Regions from separate parts of the Rhodococcoides navarretei genome, predicted to be linked through region 1. Evidence: predicted binding sites of a transcription regulator. Region 1 holds the regulator's gene; the other holds the start of a gene.
What was found. Region 1 encodes LexA, which represses DNA repair genes until DNA is damaged. Its sites were predicted from a motif close to CGAACANNTGTTCG; they were not measured.
Positions count from the first base shown of each region.

Region 2: the regulator LexA is predicted to act here: its motif matches at 8,920-8,933, upstream of AABD04_RS24065 (DUF222 domain-containing protein).

Region 1 is NZ_JBBPCN010000001.1:2,840,776-2,852,063, forward strand. Features, by position in the region: gene AABD04_RS13325 (hypothetical protein) at 1-101, shown strand, start outside; gene AABD04_RS13330 (aminotransferase family protein) at 85-1,356, opposite strand; gene AABD04_RS13335 (Pr6Pr family membrane protein) at 1,371-2,033, opposite strand; gene hrpA (ATP-dependent RNA helicase HrpA) at 2,102-5,998, shown strand; gene nrdR (transcriptional regulator NrdR) at 6,011-6,475, opposite strand; gene AABD04_RS13350 (hypothetical protein) at 6,576-6,971, opposite strand; gene lexA (transcriptional repressor LexA) at 7,314-7,997, shown strand; gene AABD04_RS13360 (acyl-CoA dehydrogenase family protein) at 8,074-9,216, opposite strand; gene AABD04_RS13365 (uracil-xanthine permease family protein) at 9,369-10,640, opposite strand; gene ptsP (phosphoenolpyruvate--protein phosphotransferase) at 10,661-11,288, opposite strand, start outside.
Region 2 is NZ_JBBPCN010000001.1:5,090,970-5,102,257, reverse strand. Features, by position in the region: gene AABD04_RS24100 (hydroxypyruvate isomerase family protein) at 1-344, shown strand, start outside; gene AABD04_RS24095 (2-hydroxy-3-oxopropionate reductase) at 353-1,249, shown strand; gene gcl (glyoxylate carboligase) at 1,251-3,050, shown strand; gene AABD04_RS24085 (glycerate kinase) at 3,053-4,204, shown strand; gene alc (allantoicase) at 4,201-5,244, shown strand; gene allB (allantoinase AllB) at 5,186-6,550, shown strand; gene AABD04_RS24070 (hypothetical protein) at 6,547-8,370, opposite strand; gene AABD04_RS24065 (DUF222 domain-containing protein) at 8,367-8,891, opposite strand; gene AABD04_RS24060 (hypothetical protein) at 9,041-9,265, opposite strand; gene AABD04_RS24055 (XdhC family protein) at 9,457-10,539, opposite strand; gene AABD04_RS24050 (NCS2 family permease) at 10,541-11,288, opposite strand, start outside.

The DNA.
Region 1 (11,288 bases):
GGTTCGCTGCCGTCTCCGAGGAACCGCGACCGGCAGTTGCTCCCCCGCTCTCGCGGGGGAAGCAACTGATCGGCAAGCTTCGGTTCAGCCGAGAGCGCTGAGGATACGCGCGGCGAGCTCTTCGATCTCGGCGTCCGTCATGACGAAGGCGGGCGAGATCTGCATCGCACCCTGACCGGCGGCGCGGCTGGAAACACCGTGTGCTCGAAGCGTTTTGACGAACGGCAAGGCCTCGGCCGGGTCGGCGAGCTGGACGGCGGCCACCGCACCGATCCCGCTGCGGATCTCCGCGACTCGTTCGTGTGCGGCCAACGGCGCGAGGTGAGTGTGCAGCGCCGCCTCGATGCGCGTGGAGTGGGTCAGCAACTCCTCCCGCTCGATGATGTCGAGGTTGGCCATTGCCGCCGCAGCCGCTCCGGCATGGCCACCGTAGGTGTACCCGTGCCGCCACCACACCCCGCCTGCGAAGAACGGCTCGGCGATCGTCGGGGCGATGAACACCGCGCCCATGGGTACGTACCCCGACGTCAGACCCTTGGCGGTCGTCATCAGGTCGGGTTCGAGCTCGAATCGGGTGGAGGCGAACCAGCTACCGCCGATCCGGCCGAATCCGGTGACGACTTCGTCTGCAACGAACAAGACGTCGTTGTCACGGCAGATCTGCCGTACCTCGCGCAGGTATCCCTCGGGCGGCAAGTAGATTCCACCCGCACCGATCACCGGCTCACAGAAGAAGGCGGCGACGTTCTCGGCACCGACCTCCTCGATCAACGCCAGCAGTGACTTCGCGTCGTCCCACGCCACCGTTCGGGCGTCGGACATGAGGTCGCCGTAATGCTCCTTGTTCACCGGAATGCCGGCGAGCGCCGTACCGGCAACATGCATCCCGTGGTACGCCTTCTGCCGACCGACGATCAGCTTCTTGCTCGGTCGCCCCATCTCTACCCAATAGCGCCGTGCGAGTTTCGCTGCGGTGTCGATCGAGTCCGAGCCGCCGGAGGTGAAGAAGATCTTGCTTCCCGGTACCGGGGCGATGGCGGCAAGGCGATCGGCGAGCGCAAGGGTGGTCTCGGGTACGAAGTCACCGAAATTGGAGTAATGGGCGATCGAGCTCAACTGCGTCGCAACGGCGTCGGCGATCTCGCGCCGGCCGTGGCCGACGTTGGTGAACCACAGGCCCGCGGTGGCGTCGAGGTACTCGGTGCCCGCGTTGTCGTAGATGTAGGCACCCTCACCGCGAGAGACGACGAACGGGCCGTTGGCCGTCACGCTGCCCATGTCGGAGAAGCCGTGCCAGAGCGCGGACGAGTGTGCGGTGGCGGTCCGATCGGCTGCTGGATCCAGGTCAGAAGACATGCGGTACACAGTAGTCACGTGGATGTAGCCGATTCCGATCCGTACCTCCACCGTCCGGCGATCCGCCCGAGTGCACCCACCGCCAGAGCCATCAACGCGAAGGCGACGGTGAGAACGATCAGGCCGATTGTCAGCGCGAGGTAGCCCTGGACGCGAGGGTCGAGGAACGGGTAGGGATACCAGTCGACAACAGGTCCTCGGATCAGCGTGTAGATCCCGTAGAGAAACGGAAACAGCAACCACATCAGGCTCCGCGACTCCGGAATCTGCCGCCGCGGTGGTGCGAGGATCCAGTCGATCAGCAGGACGACGGGCATGATGCGATGCACCACGTTGTTCGTCCACGGATCCGCCACGCCCACATCGATGTTCGCGAGCAGTACGGCATAGATGATTCCGGTGATGACCATGTACAGGGTGACGGCACCACGGATGAGCTGCCAGGGCGCTGCTCGTGGATCGACGACACCCCCGACCGTCAACACCAGCACCGTCAGCACGTTGCTCATGACGGTGAAGTAGCTGAAATAGTTGGCCAGCGAGAACGTCGGGGAAGCGAGACCGTCCACGACGATCGAGATCAGTGCCGCGGCGGTGAGCGCCGCGAACAGCACGCGCAGCGTCCTGATCGGTACAGGAGTGCGCGCCGGGACAGTCACATCCTGCGAGATGCTCATGTGGCGATCCTGGCACAGTCACGGCCTGCATTCGATGGCACTGCCGAAACGGATATCCTGGTTCTAGTATGTCTACCTCGAATCCGTCCGTTCAGCGTCGCGCTCTCGCCACACGTCTGGCCCAGGTCACCATCCGCGACGAGAACCGGCTGCGGCGGCGTCTGGACAAGGCCCGCACCGACGACGCATTCGCCGCTCTCGACCGCGACATCACCCGCGCCGAAACCGTGGTCGCCAATCGCCGGGCTGCGGTCCCCACTCTCGAGTTTCCCGAGTCACTTCCGGTCAGTCTTCGCAAGGACGACATCGCCGCGGCCATCGCCGAACACCAGGTGGTGATCGTCGCCGGCGAGACCGGATCCGGCAAGACCACCCAGATTCCCAAGATCTGCCTCGAACTGGGGCGCGGGATCCGGGGCTCGATCGGTCACACGCAACCCCGTCGGCTCGCCGCGCGCACCGTGGCCGAACGCATCGCCGAGGAGGTGGGCGAACCACTGGGCGAATCCATCGGCTACAAAGTGAGATTCACCGACCAGTCCTCGGATTCGACTCTCGTCAAGCTGATGACCGACGGCATCCTGCTGGCGGAGATCCAGCGAGACAGATTGCTGCGCCAGTACGACACCCTGATCATCGACGAGGCGCACGAGCGCAGCCTCAACATCGACTTCATCCTGGGCTACCTCGCGCAGCTACTCCCCCGGCGTCCCGACCTGAAGATCGTCATCACCTCGGCGACGATCGATCCCGAACGATTCGCCCAGCACTTCGCTCGAGATGGGGTGCCCGCGCCCATCATCGAGGTCTCCGGCCGCACGTTCCCGGTCGAAATGCGCTATCGACCACTGACCGTCGACGCCGGGGACACCACGATCGATCTCGACCCCGTCGATGCGACCTGCCAGGCCGTCGACGAGCTGATGGCCGAGGGCGACGGGGACATTCTGGTGTTCCTGTCCGGTGAACGCGAGATTCGCGACACCGCCGACGCGTTGAACGACCGCAATCTCCGCAACACCGAGATCGTTCCGCTGTACGCGAGGCTCTCTGCCGCCGAACAGCATCGAGTGTTCTCACCGCACTCGGGCCGACGCGTGGTGCTCTCGACCAACGTCGCGGAGACCTCGTTGACAGTCCCCGGCATCCGCTACGTGGTGGACCCCGGCACCGCCCGCATCTCGCGATATTCATTGCGCACCAAGGTGCAACGACTCCCCATCGAACCGATCTCGCAGGCGTCTGCGCGGCAGCGGGCCGGCCGCTGTGGCCGCGTCGCCGACGGCATCTGCATCCGGCTGTACTCGGAAGAAGATTTCGAGTCGCGTCCGCAGTTCACCGAGCCGGAGATTCTCCGTACCAACCTGGCGTCGGTGATCCTGCAGATGACCGCACTCGGGCTCGGGAAGATCGACGCGTTCCCGTTCGTCGAACCGCCCGATCCGCGCAGCATCAGGGACGGCATCGGACTGCTCGAGGAACTCGGGGCGCTGAAGCCTGCCACCAAGGACGGCACCGCGGAGCTGACCCCCATCGGCCGGGAACTCTCGGCACTACCGGTCGATCCTCGGATGGCGCGGATGCTCGTCGAGGCCAACGGCAACGGCTCTCTTCGCGATGCGCTGGTGGTCGTGGCGGCCCTGTCGATTCAGGACGTTCGGGAGCGTCCCGCCGAGCATCAGCAGGCGGCGGACGAGAAGCATGCGCGTTTCGCGGTGGAGAACTCCGACTTCCTCGCGTACGTGAAGCTGTGGACCTACTTGCGCGAGCAGCGGAACGAGTTGTCGTCCAACCAGTTCCGACGCATGTGCCGCACCGAGTTCCTGCACTATCTACGTATTCGCGAGTGGCAGGATCTGCACGGCCAACTGCGTCAGATCACCCGTGGGCTCGGGTGGACAGTGCCCGACGCCGACTCCACCGAGACCGCCCTGCATCAGTCGCTACTGTCCGGGCTGCTCTCGCACGTCGGCCTCAGGGAGGGTGACAAGCGCGAGTTCCTCGGCGCACGTGGGGCGCACTTCGCGATCTTCCCCGGATCGGGTCTGTTCAAGAAGCCCCCGCGCTGGGTGATGGCCGCCGAACTGGTCGAGACCGGACGCCTGTGGGGCCGGATGGCAGCTCGCATCGAGCCGGAGTGGGCCGAGCGGTTGGCACCGCATCTGGTCAAGAAGACATACTCGGAACCACACTGGTCCATCAAGCGAGAATCGGCGATGGCCTACGAACGGGTGACGCTGTACGGCATTCCGCTGGTGACGCAACGCCCGGTGAACTATCACCGCATCGATGCGGAGGCGTCCCGCGAACTGTTCATCAGACATGCGCTGGTGGAGGGTGAATGGAAGACCCAGCACGCGTTCTTCCACAAGAACAGGGCTCTGCTCGACGACGTAGGCGAACTCGAACACCGAGCGCGGCGACGAGACATCGTCGTCGACGACGACGCCCTCTTCGACTTCTACGACGCACGCATCGCCCCGGAAGCGGTGTCGGCGCGGCACTTCGACACCTGGTGGAAGAAAGCCCGCAGGCAGGATCAGCACCTGCTCGATTTCACCACCGACACCGTCGTCAACGCCGACGCAGCCTCGGTACTGACCGGCGCGTATCCCGACGCGTGGCGACAGGGCGAGATTCAGTTCCCACTGACGTACCAATTCGAGCCGGGTACCGCCGCCGACGGAGTCACCGCACGAATTCCGATCGCACTGCTCGCCCAGGTACAACCGGTGGGATTCGACTGGCTGGTTCCGGGCATGCGCGTCGAGTTGGTGACGTCGTTGATCAAGACACTGCCGAAGGCGCTCCGTCGCAACGTCGTTCCGGCACCCGACTTCGCCGCCGCGGCACTGGCGGTCATGAAGCCGCGAGCGGAAACCTTGGTGACGGCCTTGGCACGCGAGTTGTCGCGGGCCGCGCAGTGCCACATCACGGCGAAGGACTTCGATACCGCGGCCCTGCCCGAGCACCTGAAGATGACCTTCACGGCCGTCGACCCGTCCGGAAAGGTGTTGGGCAGCAACAAGGATCTGATTGCTCTGCGCACGAGCCTGTCCGGAGAGGTGGGTCGTCAGGTCGCGAGCGCGGTCGGCGATGCAGAGCGCGCGCCGTCACTGGCCTGGACCTCGGGCACGTTGGGACGGTTGGAGTCGACCGTCACCAGAGAGGTCGGCGGTCAGAAGGTCACCGGCTACCCCGCGTTGGTATCCGAGGGGCCGGGCGTTGCGGTTCGAGTCCTCAGCACCCCCGCCCAGCAGCGCGCAGCAATGCGTTCGGGCACCAGAACTCTGCTGTTGTCGACGGCACCGAAGGGCACCAAAGCCCTGCTGGCCGGTCTGCCCACTGCCGAACGCCTTGCCCTCGGCCAGAATCCGTACGGCGGCGTCGATGCGCTCCTCGAGGAATGCCGAGTACTCGCGGTAGAGGAAGCTATGGATGCGCACGGTGGGCCCGTCCGAGATCCGGATGCCTTCGAGAAGTTGAGGGCACTCGTCAACGCCGAGGTTCCACGGCGCACTGCCGCGGTGTTGGCCCTGGTGCGCCCCGTGCTGACGGCAGCTCTCGCGCTGTCGGCGCAGCTACAGGCGTCCTCGGGTGAACCCGCCGACGATGTTCGAGAACAGCTCGACGGCTTGGTCTTTCGCGGGTTCGTCACCGAATTCGGTTCTCGCAGACTGGCAGACCTTCCGCGCTATCTTGCTGCGGCGACCAAGCGGCTGGCTACGCTGCCGAGCAGTGCCGGCCGGGATGCGGCGGCGATGGATGTACTCGATCGGGTGTACGCCTCGTACGGACGACTGCTGGATTCGCTTCCGGAGAACAGAAAGAACAGTTCCGGCGTACAGGAACTGTTCTGGATGATCGAGGAATTGCGCGTCGGGCTGTTCGCTCAAGGGATCCGTACGGCGTATCCGGTGTCGGAGAAGCGCGTCGAGAAGGCGATCTCGGATCAGAATCGATGACGCGCGGGGCTGTCAGTCGATGTCGGCGGACTCGCGATGCTTGCGGAGTTCGTGGATCTCTTTCTCGAAGTCCTCGGCCGAGCTGAACGAGCGGTAGACGGAGGCGAAGCGCAGGTAGGCCACTTCGTCGAGATCGCGGAGCGGACCGAGAATGGCCAACCCCACTTCGTTGCTGGGAATCTCGGCGGACCCTGCTGCGCGGATGGCGTCTTCCACCTGCTGAGCCAAGAGATTCAATGCGTCGTTGTCGACGTCCCTTCCCTGGCAGGCGCGCCGAACGCCTTTGACCACTTTTTCGCGGCTGAACGGCTCGGTCACACCGCTGCGCTTCACGACGGCCAGCACTGCGGCCTCGACCGTGGTGAATCGACGACCGCACTCCGGGCAGGAGCGACGCCGCCGGATTGCCTGCCCCTCGTCCATCTCACGCGAGTCGACCACGCGCGAGTCGGGGTGCCTGCAGAACGGGCAATGCATGGGGGAGCCTCCGTCGTATCCAACGCTCCGACGACGAGCACGCGCATCGGAGCAGTCAGTCGAGGATACTCAGTGCTGCTGGGCACGATGGGGCCGGTGGTCATCTGCCCGTTGTGTACTCGACGACCGCTCCGTCGTGTACTTCGACCACACCGGCCGGCCCCACGCCTGCGTCGGGTGCAGCGGCCCGTAGGTTCGCGATGCCGATCAGGCCGCCCGCGACGACCACAACCGCCAACATCCACAGCACGAGCGATCGCATTCGGACCGGCTGACCGGCGAAGTGCGCCGAGGTCTCGTCGAACTCGCGATCGGCGGCCTCACGATCGGTGACGTCGGTCCAGGTCGGCTCCAGAACCGGTAGGCACGGAGTCGTCAGCGCACCGCGCATCTCGATGGAACTCCGCAGCGCGGGACGAGCACGGCGACGACGCTCGACGACAGCGGACCGGGTACGGACACCTGCGGTGGTGGGGCGATCGGTGGTGATGGTCATCGGAACCTCGTCTTCGCTCGGTGGATCGATTGTTCGATCAGGCGTTCGATGGACGCTTGTTCGAAGTTCTATCACGAGGCTCCGACAAAGTCTGTAGAAAACGCGACACGAGTCGAACAGATGTTTGATTCAACAGCTGATACACGCTAGATTCGTGCCAGAAACCACACGCCACACGAGTCGACACCATCAACTCCAGTCCGCGCAGACCTACCACGCAGACCGGATCCAGAACACCAGCAGGAGGCCGACAGCATGAAGGACGAGACCTCGACGAGGTCGACCACGCGTTCCACGAAGACCGCAGCGGGAAAGCCGGCCGCAGAGCCGACATCCAAGGCCATGGAGGTCGGTACCGACATCAGTGCTGGGCTGACCGAGCGGCAGCGGAAGGTGCTCGAGGTCATTCGCGCCTCGGTCACCGAGCGCGGGTATCCACCGAGCATTCGAGAGATCGGTGACGCGGTCGGCCTCACGTCGACCTCGTCCGTCGCCCACCAACTCCGGACGCTCGAACGCAAGGGCTTCCTCAGGCGCGACGCCAACCGGCCCCGCGCCGTCGACGTCCGTGGCCTCGACGAGGTGCAGGCCGACCAGGCTGCCGCCGCGGTCGACGGTTCGCCTGCGTCCGAGGAACAGGATCGGTTGCCGACTCCGACGTTCGTTCCGGTACTGGGGCGGATCGCAGCAGGTGGCCCGATTCTGGCCGAGGAGGCCGTCGAGGACGTGTTCCCGCTCCCCCGCGAGCTGGTCGGTCAGGGTTCACTGTTTCTGCTCAAGGTGGTCGGCGAGTCGATGATCGACGCAGCCATCTGCGATGGCGACTGGGTGGTGGTTCGCCAGCAGTCCGTGGCCGACAACGGCGACATCGTGGCTGCGATGATCGACGGCGAGGCCACCGTCAAGACGTTCAAGCGGTCCAAGGGTGAGGTGTGGCTGCTGCCGCACAACCCGCTGTTCGAGCCGATTCCGGGCAACAACGCCGCGATCCTCGGCAAGGTCGTCACCGTGATGCGCAAGCTGTAGGGATCGTCACCGTGGTGACACGCGAAGGGCCGCAGCACACTGTGCTGCGGCCCTTCGCGTATCTCGGATCAGCGGATCACAGATTCAATCCGCGGCCGATGATCTCCTTCATGATTTCGGTGGTGCCGCCGTAGATGGTCTGCACACGAGAATCCATGTACGCCTTGGCGATCGGGTATTCCTTCATGTAACCGTAGCCGCCGTGCAGCTGCAGGCACCGGTCGATCAGCTTGACCTGATTCTCGGTGGTCCACCATTTCGCCATCGCGGCTTCTTGGACGGTCAACTTCTCTGCGTTGAGAAGTTCGATGAACTTGTCCACCATGATGCGGGTGGCAGTGGTTTCGGTGGCCAACTCCGCCAACACGAACCGAGTGTTCTGGAACTTACCGATCGACTTGCCGAAGGCCTTGCGGTCGCGGCAGTACTGGATCGTCATGTCCAGTGCCGATTCCATTGCCGCAGCGGCGACGACAGCGATCGACAGGCGTTCCTGAGGAAGGTTCTGCATGAGGTAGATGAACCCCATGCCTTCTTCACCGAGCAGGTTGGCGGCGGGCACGCGCACGTCGGTGAAGCTGAGTTCGGCCGTGTCCTGGGCCTTCATGCCGATCTTGTCGAGGTTGCGGCCTCGCTCGAATCCGGGCATGTCGCGTTCGACGACCAGCAGGCTGAACCCCTGTGCGCCCTTCTCGGGGTCGGTGCACGCCACGACGATGATCAGGTCGGCGTTGATTCCGTTGGTGATGAACGTCTTCGAGCCGTTGAGCACCCAGTCGTCGCCGTCACGCACGGCCTTGGTCTTGATGCCCTGCAGGTCGCTTCCGGTGCCCGGTTCGGTCATCGCGATCGCGGTGATGAGTTCGCCGGAGCAGAATCCGGGGAGCCAGCGCTGCTTCTGCTCGTCGTTGGCGAGATCGATGAAATACGGCGCGACGACGTCGTTGTGCAGGGTGAAGCCGATACCGCTGTACCCGCCGCGGGTGGTCTCCTCGGTGACGATGGCGTTGTAGCGGAAGTCCTTGACCCCGCCGCCGCCGAACTCCTCGGGCGCTGCCGTTCCGAGGAAGCCCTGCTTACCGGCCTCGACCCAGACGTCGCGATCGACGATGTTCTGCTCTTCCCACTTCGCGTGGTTCGGCGCTACGTGCTGGTCGAGAAATTTCCGGTACGACTCCCGGAACAGCTCGTGCTCGGGCTCGAAAAGTGTGCGTTCCACGAATGTCTCCTTGTTCGGTGCATACCGGCAGCGACCACGCGAAATCTCTACGGATTTCGGTCGCCGGTACGACTGACGTCACAGGGGAACACTACGTCCGCGGGGTCGGGGCGGTCGATGACCAAAACGCGCGCGATCCGTGACCGACCCCGCTAACGACCTCGTGTGCCTGCACTCCTCGCGAGTGCCGAGACGATCGGGTAGCCGAGCAGGATGCCCACCGAACCCCATGCGATACCGCCGAGCTCGACCGATCCGACGGACAGTGTCAGGTCACCGATACCGGCGACGAGCGCCGCAGCGACGACCATGAGATTGACCGGATCGGTGAAGTCGACCTTCGCGTCGGTCCAGATGCGCACGCCGAGCAGCCCGATGAGGCCGTACAGGACCAGCGTCGCTCCGCCGATGACACCGTCGGGCACGGTGAAGATCAGGGCACCGAACTTGGGCGAGAACGCGAGCACCATCGCGGTGATCGACGCGACCCAGTAGGCGGCGGTCGAGTAGACGCGCGTTGCGGCCATGACGCCGATGTTCTCTGCGTACGTGGTGGTTCCGGAGCCGCCACCGGCTCCGGCGAGCGTAGTCGCCAGCCCGTCCGCGATCAGTGCGTCACCGGCCACATCGTCCAGGTTCTTCCCGGTCATCGCGGCGACGGCTTTGACGTGCCCCACGTTCTCGGCGACGAGAACGATCACCACCGGCAGCGCGACCAGGATCACCGACAGCTCGAACGACGGCCCCCGGAACTCGGGCAGACCGATCCAACTCGCCGCGCTCAGTGCGTCGAGACGCGGTTGCGCTATTCCCCCGGTAACGGCGGCGAACACCCAACCCAGAACGACTCCGACCAGAATTCCGAGTCGCCCGATCAAGCCCGGTCCCAGCGCCGTCGCCAGCAGAATTGCGATCAGAGTGACGGCGGCGATCAGCGGCTGTGCCTCGAACGACGTCGTGGCGGCCGGTGCCAGGTTCAGTCCGATCAGCACGACGACCGCACCGGTCACGACGGGCGGCATCGCCGCCTCCAGTACCCGCTGGCCTGCGAACTTCACCACGAAGCCGACGGCTGCCAGTACAACGCCGACACACAGGACGGCTCCGAGTTGGGCCGCGGGTCCGTCCGCCTGGGTGGCACCGAGAGGGGCCAGGAATGCGAAGGACGAACCCAGATAGCTGGGTACCCGGCCTCTGGTGATGATCAGGAACAGCGCCGTTCCTATGCCCGAGAACAGCAATGTCGTCGATACCGGGAAGCCGGTGATCGTCGGAACCAGCAGTGTGGCGCCGAACATTGCGACCACGTGCTGCATTCCGATGCCGATGGTGCGCGGCCACGTCAATCGTTCGTCGGGCGAGACCACCGCCCCGGCCTCGACGGCTTTTCCATTTCCGTGCAGCGTCCAACCCAGATTTCTCATGATGGGAAGAGACTATTGCGTCAGCCGAGTATCGCGCTCACTGCCTCGCGGGCCGCGGCGGTGCTGTCCGTTTTCAGGGCTGCGGCGGCCGCTTCCTTGCACTGAGCGAGCGTGACCGTCGCCAGCTTCGAACCCACGTGCGCGACGGCAGCCGATGCAGCCGAGAGCGAGGTGATGCCGAGTCCGACCAACACGCAGGCAAGCAGTGGATCGGCAGCGGCTTCACCGCAGACTCCGACGGGCTTGCCCGCCTTGGCTCCCGCCGCCGCGGTGTGCGCCACCAGCGCCAGCACGGCCGGCTGCCATGGATCGGTCAGGCCGGCGAGCTGAGCGGACATTCGGTCCGCGGCCATCGTGTACTGAGCGAGGTCGTTGGTGCCGATGGACAGGAAGTCGACGTGTTCGAGGATGTGTTCGGCGAGCAGAGCGGCGGCGGGGATCTCGATCATGACGCCGGGGGTGAGTCCACGCTCGCGGACGTCGGCGGCGAAGTCCTTCGCCTCCAGCGCGGTTGCAATCATCGGAGCCATCACCCACGGCGAGGAATCGGTCGCCTTCGCGGCTGCTGCGATGCCGTCCAGCTGGCGGTACAGAATCCCGCGGTCGGCCTCGGCGATGCGGATGCCGCGAATGCCAAGGGCAGGATTG
Region 2 (11,288 bases), 2.3 Mb from region 1:
CACCCGCATACCCGCTGAAGTCTGCGGCCGGAGCCGTCGCCACCATCCGACGCGTGGCCCGCGAGCAGGACGTACACAACCTGCGCCTGTTGGCCGACCTGTACCACCTCGCCGTCAACGGAGACGCCGTCGCTGCTGCACTCGAGGCCCACCACGACCTGATCGGGCATGTACAGATCGCCGATTCCCCCGGCCGCGGAGAACCGGGCACCGGCACGCTCGACCTCGGCGGACAGCTCGCCGGCCTCGCCGAACGGGGTTACGACGGCTACGTCGGACTCGAATACAAAGCCACCCAGCCGGATCCGTTCGCGTGGCTCGAACTGGCCACCACTACCAAGTAAGGATTCTCATGAGCACCATTGCATTCATCGGCCTCGGAATCATGGGCAGTCCCATGTCCGTTCACCTCGCGAAGGCGGGCCACCAGGTGGTCGGCTACAACCTGACCCCCGATCGCACGGGTCCTCTGATCGAGGCAGGCGGCACCGCTGCCGATTCGATCGCCAAGGCCGTCCACGACGCCGACATCGTCGCGATCATGGTCCCCGACTCCCCCGATGTGCAGGACGTTCTCGCCGGTGAGGGCGGTGTGTTCGACAATGCTCGACGCGACGCGCTGATCATCGACTTCTCCAGCATCCGTCCCGACGTCACCGCCACCTTGGCCGCCGACGCGACAGCGCGCGGCTTCCGGATCCTCGATGCCCCGGTCTCCGGTGGCCAGGCCGGAGCCGAGAACGCGACGCTGTCGATCATGGTCGGCGGCAGCGCGGACGACTTCGCCACGGCCAAGCCGATTCTCGACGTCGTCGGCAAGACCGTCGTACACGTGGGTCCGAACGGATCCGGACAGACGGTCAAGGCGGCCAACCAGCTGATCGTGGCCGGCAACATTCAGGTGCTCGCCGAGGCGATCGCGTTCCTCGAGGCCTACGGCGTCGATCTGGCTGCGTCGGTGGAGGTTCTCGGCGGCGGCCTCGCCGGTTCGGCCGTGCTGAACCAGAAGGCCCAGAAGATGCTCGACCGCTCGTTCGAGCCCGGGTTCCGTATCGACCTGCACCACAAGGATCTCGGCATCGTCACCTCGGCTGCGCGTGAAGCGGGAGTCGTGATTCCCATGGGCGCGGTGCTGGCACAGCTGATGGCCTCCGCCCGCGCCAACGGTGATGGTGGACTCGATCATTCGGCGCTGTACCGCGGTGTCGCTCGGCTCTCGGGTTCCCCGATCACAAACAAGGACAACTGATATGGCCAAGATGCGCGCGGCCGATGCCGCAGTGAAGATTCTCGAACTCGAAGGTGCAACAACCGTATTCGGCTTGCCCGGTGCAGCGATCAACCCGTTCTACGCGTCGATGCGCAATCACGGTGGCATCCGCCATGTGCTGGCCCGCCACGTCGAAGGTGCCTCGCACATGGCGGAGGGCTTCACCCGGGCCGCACCGGGCAACATCGGCATCTGTATCGGTACCTCCGGTCCGGCCGGCACCGACATGATCACCGGGCTGTATTCGGCCATGGCGGACTCGATTCCGATCCTCGCCATCACCGGCCAGGCTCCGGTCGCGCGGCTGCACAAGGAGGACTTCCAGGCCGTCGACATCGCGTCGATCGCGGCGCCGGTGACCAAGATGGCGATGACCGTCCTCGAGCCGGCCCAGGTCCCCGGCGCGTTTGCGCAGGCGTTCCACCTGATGCGCTCCGGCCGTCCGGGACCGGTGCTGATCGACCTTCCCATCGACGTCCAGCTGGCCGAGATCGACTTCGATCCCGAGACGTACCAGTCGCTGCCCGTGCACAAGCCTGCCGCCTCACGCGCTCAGGCCGAGAAGGCGATCGACATGCTGCTGGCTGCCGAGCGCCCGTTGATCGTGGCCGGCGGCGGCATCATCAACGCCGATGCGTCGGACCTGTTGGTGCAGCTCGCCGAGATCCTCGACGTGCCCGTCATCCCGACGCTGATGGGCTGGGGCACCATCCCCGACGACCACCGTCTCGCGGCGGGCATGGTCGGTCTGCAGACCGCGCACCGGTACGGAAACGCGACCATGTTGGCCTCGGACTTCGTGCTCGGCATCGGAAACCGTTGGGCCAACCGGCATACCGGGGGCTTGGACACCTACCGTAAGGGCCGGAAGTTCGTCCACGTCGACATCGAGCCGACCCAGATCGGACGCGTCTTCGCACCCGACTACGGCATCATCTCCGACGCCAAGGCCGCGCTCGAGCAGTTCGTGGCCGTCGCCGAGGAGCGGCGGGCGGCAGGCACACTGCGTGATCTCTCGGGCTGGGTCGAGGACTGCGCGACCCGTAAGCGCACGATGCACCGACGCACCCACTTCGACAACGTGCCGATCAAGCCGCAGCGCGTCTACGAGGAGATGAACAAGGTCTTCGACCGGGACACCCGGTACATCAGCACTATCGGGCTCTCGCAGATCGCGGGCGGTCAGTTCCTGCACGTCTACTCCCCTCGCAACTGGATCAACTGCGGGCAGGCCGGTCCGCTCGGCTGGACGATTCCCGCGGCGCTCGGGGCGGTCGCGGCCGATCCCAAGGCGAATGTCGTTGCACTGTCCGGTGATTACGACTTCCAGTTCATGATCGAAGAGCTGGCCGTCGGTGCGCAGTTCAATCTTCCGTACGTGCATGTGGTGGTGAACAACTCGTACCTCGGCTTGATCCGGCAGGCGCAGCGTGCCTTCGACATGGACTTCTGTGTGCAACTGGGATTCGACAACATCAACCATCAGGACACGTTGGACACTCAGCCCGGTATCCCCAAAGGCTACGGCGTCGACCACGTGCAGGTGGCAGAAGGACTGGGCTGCAAAGCGCTTCGGGTCACCGAGCCCGACCTGATCGGCGAGACGCTGGTGCGGGCTCGAACTCTTGCCAACGAGCACAAGGTTCCTGTCGTCGTGGAGATCATCCTCGAGCGGGTCACCAACATCTCGATGGGCACCGAGATCGACAACGTCGGTGAGTTCGAGGAACTGGCCAACACGTCGGCGGACGCGCCCACCGCACTGCTCCTGCTGGACTAGAGATGACGCGAATTCTGCTGTCCCCGGACAAGTTCAAGGGCTCGCTGTCGGCGGCGGAGGTCGCTCGGGCGTTGGCATCGGGGATGCTCTCGGTCGATTCGTCGCTCGAGACGGTGTGCCTGCCCGTCGCCGATGGGGGTGACGGCACCGTCGACGCTGCCGTCGCCGCCGGGTGGGACCGAGTGCCGGTGACCTGCACGGGCCCGACCGGTGAACCGGTCGATACGTCGTATGCCCGTCGTGGCGATACTGCCGTCGTCGAACTCGCCTCGGCGGTCGGTCTCGAGCTGCTGCCCGGAGGTACTCCGGACGCGTTGGGGGCGAACACATTCGGGCTGGGTACGGTCATCGCGCACGCCCTCGAGGCCGGTGCCGGGTCTGTTTCAGGTGCGCGGCGCATCGTCGTCGGGCTCGGGGGTAGCGCATCCACCGACGGCGGCGCGGGAATGCTCACGGCACTGGGTGCGCGCATCCTCGATGCCGACGGCAACGACGTTCCGCTCGGTGGCGGTGCCCTACGCGGCGCGGTCCAGCTGGATCTGAGCGGCGTGCTGCCGTCGGCTCGGAACGCGATGTTCGAGTTGGCCTGCGATGTCGACAATCCGTTGCTCGGTGTCACCGGAGCCGCAGCGGTGTACGGCCCACAGAAGGGTGCCGGACCGCAGGAGCTGCTGTACCTCGAACACGGGATGCGACAGTGGGCGCATCTGGTGCGCAACGCAATCGGGCGGGACGTCAGCGGCATTGCTGGCACCGGGGCGGCCGGCGGCACGGCGTTCGGAGCCATCGCTGTACTCGGAGCAGTGGCCAAGCCCGGTATCGAGACCGTCCTCGAGCTGATCGACTTCGGTAGCGCTGTGGCGTCGGCGGATGTGGTCGTCACCGGCGAGGGCTCGTTGGACGAGCAGAGCCTGCACGGGAAGGCCCCGATCGGTGTCGCGCAGGCCGCACTCGCAGCGGGTGTTCCGGTGATCACCGTGGCGGGTCGCAGCGTCATCGGTATCGATCGGTTGCGCCCCTACGGAATCACCGCCTCCTATGCGCTGTCCGACGTGGAGCCGGACCCACGAATCTCGATGCGCGATGCCGCCAGGTTGTTGCACGAGGTCGGCCGAACCTTGGCCACCACTCACATTTTGGAAGGAACTTCATGACCACTACGAACTTCACCACGCTGACCGATCTTGCTTCTCGGGCGCTCGGCGGCAGCGTCTCCACGGCGAACGACGAGTTGTTCGCCCAGCGCGAGAACCTGATCAAGCCCGACGCTCCGCTGTTCGATCCCGCGGACTTCGGCCACAAGGGAAAGGTGTACGACGGGTGGGAGACTCGTCGTCGTCGCGACGAAGGCGGTCACGACTGGGCGATCGTGCGACTGGGCTCGCCGGGGATCGTGCACGGCGTCGTCGTCGACACCGCTCACTTCACCGGCAACTATCCGCCGATCGTGTCCGTCGAGGCCGCGTCGATCGAGGGTTACCCGTCCATCGAGGATGTGCTGAAGGCAGATTGGCACACCATCGTCGACAAGTCCCCCGCAGCCGGTGACACCGCGAACACGTACGCGGTAGCCGATCGGCACCGGTGGACGCACGTGCGCCTGTCGATCTACCCCGACGGCGGCGTTGCGCGATTCCGCGTGCACGGACAGGTGGTACAGGATCCACGGTTCCTCGCCGGCACTGTCGATCTGCTCGCGGCTGAAAACGGCGCGCGGCTCACCGACTGCTCCGATGCGTTCTACTCCTCACCCGCCAACATCATCCTGCCCGGGCGGGCCCGCAACATGGGTGAAGGCTGGGAGAATTCGCGTCGACGCAACGGCGGCAACGACTTCGCCGTGTTCGCGCTCGCCTCACCCGGTGCCCCGCGCCACGTCGAGGTCGATACGAGCTACTACGTCGGTAACGCACCGGGGTGGATCCGACTCAGTGCCATCGATTCTCGTCGCCGACACATCACGGACCCGACGGCATGGAGCGAGATTCTGCCCCGCACCGCCGTCCAACCGGATACGCGTCACCGCTTCTTGCTGAACGAGTCCGACGCGTACACACACCTGCGATTGGACGTGTACCCCGACGGTGGACTGTCCCGGTTGCGGCTGTTCGGTGAACTCGACGCCGAAGCCCTCGATGCGGCAGACATCGCGTGGAAGTCCTCGGAGCTCCAGAGTGTCTCCAGTGCAGTCTGATCTGGTCGTTCGCGCTGCTCGTGCGGTGATCGGTGGACACGAGGTCGCGGCGTCGATCTCCGTGTCCGACGGCCGGATCGTGGCTATCGACTCCCTGGATGCGCGCGTGTCTGCGGCGACGGTGGTCGAGCTCGGGCCGGACGAGGTGCTGCTGCCGGGTGTGGTCGATACCCACGTGCACGTCAACGAGCCGGGGCGCACCGAGTGGGAAGGTTTTGCCAGTGCCACCCGGGCGGCCGCGGCGGGTGGCATCACCACCATCGTCGACATGCCGCTCAACAGCATTCCTCCGACGGTCGACGTCGCCGCGTTGGAGATCAAGCGCAGGGTGGCGGCGGATCAGTCGTTGGTGAACGTCGGATTCTGGGGCGGGGCCGTGCCAGGGAACGTCGATCAGCTGCGTCCGCTGCACGATGCGGGTGTCTTCGGTTTCAAGTGCTTCCTGCTCGCGTCGGGAGTGGACGAGTTTCCGCCGCTGACGCTGCCGGAGTTGGAGAAGGCTCTGATCGAGATCGCGTCGTTCGACGGGCTGATGATCGTGCACGCCGAGAACGCCGAGGTGATCGCCGAGGCACCGGCGGCGACAGGCCGTGAGTACTCGGGCTTCTTGGAATCGCGTCCCCGTGCGGCCGAGAACCGTGCCATCGAGCAGGTGATCGAATTGTCTCGACAGACGGGGTGCCGGGTGCACATTCTGCATCTGTCGAGCGCGGACGCGCTACCGATGATTGCGGCGGCGAAGCGAGACGGCGTGCGGGTGACCGTCGAAACATGTCCGCACTACCTGTGTTTCGATGCCGAGGCCGTCCCGGCGGGCGCGACGCAGTTCAAGTGTTGCCCGCCGATCCGCGAGGCCGGGAATCGAGAGGCGCTGTGGCAGGGTTTGCGCGACGGCACGATCGACACCATCGTCACCGACCACTCCCCTTGCACTCCGGATCTGAAGAGGTTCGACACCGGAGACTTCGGTGACGCGTGGGGTGGGATCGCGTCGCTGCAGGTGTCACTGGCTGCGGTGTGGACCGAGGCACGTGCCCGTGGGTTCGCGCTGACCGACATCGTGCGGTGGATGGCAACGAACACCGCCGATCAGGTAGGTATGGTCGACCGTGGTCGCATCGAAATCGGCAGTGCTGCAGACCTTGTGGTGTTCGCACCCGACGAGAAATTCACAGTCGACGTTGCGCAGCTGTACCACCGCAACCCGGTGACTGCCTACGATCGACTGGGCTTGTCGGGTGTGGTGCGACGGTCGTGGATCGCAGGTACTGAAACCTCGACCGGGTGTCTGCTGGTGCGCGACTAGAACGGCGGTGGTGCCGTGTCGTCTGCCTCGGGTTGTTCGTTGTCGGGTGGGTCGGGGTAGGCGATGATGCCGGATCGTCTCGGTTTGGTGGGGATGTGTGGTCTCAGGTCGTTGCCGAGGATGGGTACTGCGGTGCCGTTGGCGGGCAGGGTGATTCGGGTGGTCTTCGAGATGGAGGTCCACAGTATCGCCCCGCCGGGGAGCATGACGGCTGTCCAGTAGCCGGCGGTTTTGACGGAGTGGTGGAACTCGCACAGGCATTGCAGGTTGTTGACGGTGGTCCAGCCGCCGCCGAGTGGGTTGGTGTGGTCGAAGGGATTGATGTGGTCGAGTTGGCAGCGTGCGGCGGGGCGGTGACAGCCAGGGAAGCGGCAGTGTCGGTCGCGCAGGCGGACGGCGGCGGTGGTGAGGGCGTCGGGCCGGTAGATCAGGGCTCGGTCGGTCAGCGGGTCGCGTGCGACGGACTTTCCGAGGGTGGGGTCGGCGGCGATGGCGGCTTCGAGTGCTGCGGCCAGCGATGCGGTGCCGAGGTAGAGGCCCCTGGCTGTACAGCCGCTGCGGTTGCCCGGACGACCGAGGTCTGCGTGGGCGGAATTCAGGGTCGGCAGGTCGAGGGCAGAGCTGTGCCGTGTGCCCCGGCCGACGGGGGTGTGGGTGCAGAACAATGCTGCGGCAGAGGTCAGTGATCCCAGCCGACGTCGGTGTGGGTTGTCGCTGGCCGGAGCGGATCCTGTTCCTGGTGCCGGGGTTTCGGCTGACGTCGGACCGGATGCTGCAGAGCCCGATGTCGTGGAGCCGGATGGTGTTGTGGACGAGAGTGATTCCGAACAGCTCGGTGCGATATCAGGTGCCGGCGATGTCCGTGGACCAGGTGATTGCGATGCTGTCGCGGGTTCAGACGATGCGGCTGCCTCTGGGTTGGTGTGAGACTTTGCCGCCGCTGACGGGTCGGTCACCGGTGACCCTGCACGTGTTGCTGCGTGCTTCCGCACGGGATCGGCGGCACCCTCGTCAGGAGTTGCCGACGGGTCGGTCGCAGAGATGGGCGCGGACTCGTCGGACTCGTCGGACTCACCGTTTTCCCCGACGTCGTCTGTCTCGTCGACCTCATCTGCCGGTGCCGCTGGTGCCGGTGTCGAGGTGTCCACCGGTGCACGCGCAGGAGTAGGTGGAGGTGTACTGGCCGAAGTCGGTTCGGTCGAGGGATCACCCGCCCTGCCCGAATCCGTGGCCGACCCCATTCCCCCATCACCATGTGCAGCCGTAGCGGCATCAGCAGCCGAGTCCACGCCTTCGTCTCTGCCTGCGTCGGCGCCTGTGTCCGCGTCGGCGCTGGCACCTGCGTCTGCGTCCGTCGCAGTTCCCGTCTCGGGTTCTGTTGGGGTCTCTTCCTTTTCGCTGTCAGAGGTCTTTTCCCATTCCCCAGTCTCCGGGTTCTGGACTGCCAGTCCGAGCTTCTCCGCTAGAGCCACCGCCTCGGTGAGCAGGATCTGCCACTGACTGTTGCGGGCGAGTTCTCGGGCGAGATCCGCATCGATGGATCCGTGTCCGGCCAGATACGCGGGGTTGGCGAGCAGTCCGATGAGGGTGCCGATGTCGACGGTGATCATCGTCAACGGCACCCGGCGATCCGGCAATGCCGCATCCTTTTTCGGGCAGTCATCACGTTGGCATAGGCATGCCAACCGGGGTTCACCGTGCATCCGCGCCATGAACGCATCACACAAGCGATCCTGTTTACCTCGGGGGTCCTTAGGGCAGAGCGTGTCGGCCATCTCCTCGAGCAGCTGCCAGGCCGCCGCCGCCTCGGGTGCGGTCAACTCCGCTCGAATCCGCGCCAACTCACCGGCCGGGCTGTAGGAAACATGGCGGAATCGTTTCGCGAACTCCCGTAGTGCTGCCGCTTCCTCCGGCGCGACCCGTAGCAGGATGTCCCAGATCTCCTTCTCCAACGGCCTGGCGAATTACGTTGCGCTGCTTCGACGATCTCGTCCTCGACCATCGTGAGGATCTCGTCGGAGAGGTTGTCGAGAATCCGGCACACCGTTCGCACGCGGGGGAGGTCGATCTCGCCGGACTCGAACGCGGTCTTCACCAGTGGAAGCCGGGTATGCAGGGCAACGCCGACGGACACATACCCCTCGGCGACGGTGGCCGAGCAACCCAACGCCACTGCCATTTCGGTGCGCCCGTACCGGCTGTAGTGCTTGTACTTGGTGTCGCGCGTGATCCAGTCGCAGTGCACGCGATAGCAGGCGGTGATCTTGCGAGATGCTTGACGGTTTTCTGCGCGTGCGGCGGCGGTCAACGCCTCCAACGACACGGTCGGTATTGCACCCATCTTTTTCACCCCCCGGTGAGCCGAAACAAGAACGCCTGTTCGAACTGAAAGAAGCGTAACTCGACCCACCGACAAGAACTATGAACGGAATCGTAAGCAGGGTGATTTTCCCTCTGAACTGCGACTATCGATTGCCGTGGGCTCGAGAATCAGTGCGAATCTTGGGTGTGTCCGAAGAGCCTGTCCCACCGTCCATCGGTCAAGAACATCGGGAGAATGGCGGCCAGAATCGCTCCGTTGGCTACGGGGAGGTAACTCCCTCCGACGAGCGACGCCATGGATCCGAGTGTGAAGAAGGCGAGCGTCACGCGAGGAAGTAGCCAGGTGGGCTTGCGGGCCGCGCGGCAGACTCCGAACACAACGGCCGCGCCCACGGAGGCAAGGATTGCCACATGCGCAAGTACTCGGCCAACATCGGTCGGGTCGAGTACCTGGACCGTGGCTATCACAGCCATGGTGCCGAGAAGGACAACGCCCAACAGGTTCAGTCGTCGATACCGAGGTAGGTCGCGAATCAACTGAATCCCTTCACATCAGAGAGGTGGACATCCCGGAACCAGGGTAGTTACGCGTACTTCGCATCGGCCGACGCCCCGTCGTGGTGAATCGGACCGGCCGTACGTGTCAGTGGCAACGCACTACCCCCACGTCGCACGGCCACGAACTCCGCCGCGATGGCCAGCGCAGTTTCCTCCGGAGTCCTCGCACCCAAGTCCAGGCCGATCGGCGACTTCAAGCGCGCCAGCTCCTGCTCCGTCAGCCCCACCTCGCGTAACCGTGCCGCGCGATCGTCATGAGTCCTGCGTGATCCCATCGCCCCCACGAATGCCACCGGCAGTCGCAAGGCCACCTCGAGCAGAGGCACGTCGAATTTGGCGTCGTGGGTGAGTACGCAGATCACCGTCCGTGCATCGACCGTAGTTCGCGCCAGGTAGCTGTGCGGCCATTCGGTCACAACGTCGTCGGCGTCGGGAAACCTTGCAGCCGTCGCGAATACGGGACGGGCATCGCATACGGTCACGTGGTAGCCGAGGAACTTGCCGACACGGGCGAGCGCTCCGGCGTAATCGATGGCCCCGAAGATCAATAGCCGCGGGGCAGTGGCATACGACTGGACGAACACGTCGAGGTCCGGCCGGCACCGCACCGACCGAATGCCGGTGCCCCCGGAATCCAACATCGCCAGCGCCTCACCCACGACCACTGCGTCGACGTCGGAAAAACCGGTCGTGCCCATGGTTGCCGAAGAAGAGACCGCAAGTGACTGCCCGGACCCGGAAAGCAGCGTCACCGTCGCCACCGCAGCATCCGACGCGATGGCCGCGAGCACGGCGCGCGGGGGCCCGAGGCGGACGAACACCTCGATCACTCCCCCGCACGTCAAGCCGACCGCAAAAGCGTCGACATCGCTGTAGCCGAACGATTCTCGCGTGGACTCGCCGGTCTCGAGGACCTGCAGGCACAGCTCGTACACTGCTCCTTCGACGCAGCCGCCGGAGACGCTGCCGACTGCTTCACCGTCGGCGCAGACCGCCATCGCGGCACCCGGAAGTCTAGGAGCACTTCCGGATACCGCGATGACCGTCGCCACCGCGTAGGGAACACCGGCGTGGTCCCAGGCGATCAGACGATCGACGATCTCTTTCACGTTACGAGATTCCCAACGCTTCTTCGATGGGGTGCAGGGCGAAGTAGACCAGGAAGATTCCCGACATCAGGTACAGCAGCCAATGTGTCTGGCGTGCTTTGCCTTTGGCGAGGCGAACGAGGGTGTACGAGATGACACCCGCTGCGACTCCCACGGTGATCGAGTAGGTGAAGGGCATCAGCACGATCGTCAGGAAGGCCGGTATCGCGATTTCGGTGTTCTCCCAATTGATCTTGCGCACATGCGTCATCATCAGCGCGCCCACCAGAACCAGTGCGGGGGCTGCTGCTCCGACGGGGACCACCCCGGCCAGCGGGGTGAAGAAGATCAGGCTGGTCAACAGTCCGCCGGTGACGACGCTGGCAAGACCGGTTCGGGCACCTTCGGTGACGCCTGCAGCGGACTCGACGACGGCGGTGTTGGCAGATCCGTTGATCGCGCCACCGACGATGGCACCGATGCCGTCGACAGTGAGGATGCGACTCAGACCCGGCATCCTGCCCTGCTTGTCGACGAGGCCGGCTTCCTCACCGACGCCCAGGATGGTGCCCATGGCGTCGAAGAAACCTGAGAGCACGAGGGTGAACAGCACCACCGAGGCCGTCACCACACCTGCCCGAGCGAACCCGCCGAACAGGTCGACGTTGAAGAGCAGGTCGAATTGCGGTGTGGCGACGATGGAATCGGGCACCCTCGGTACGACGGGTCCCCATGCCTCCGGCGCGATGTCGAACACCGAGTTCAGGATG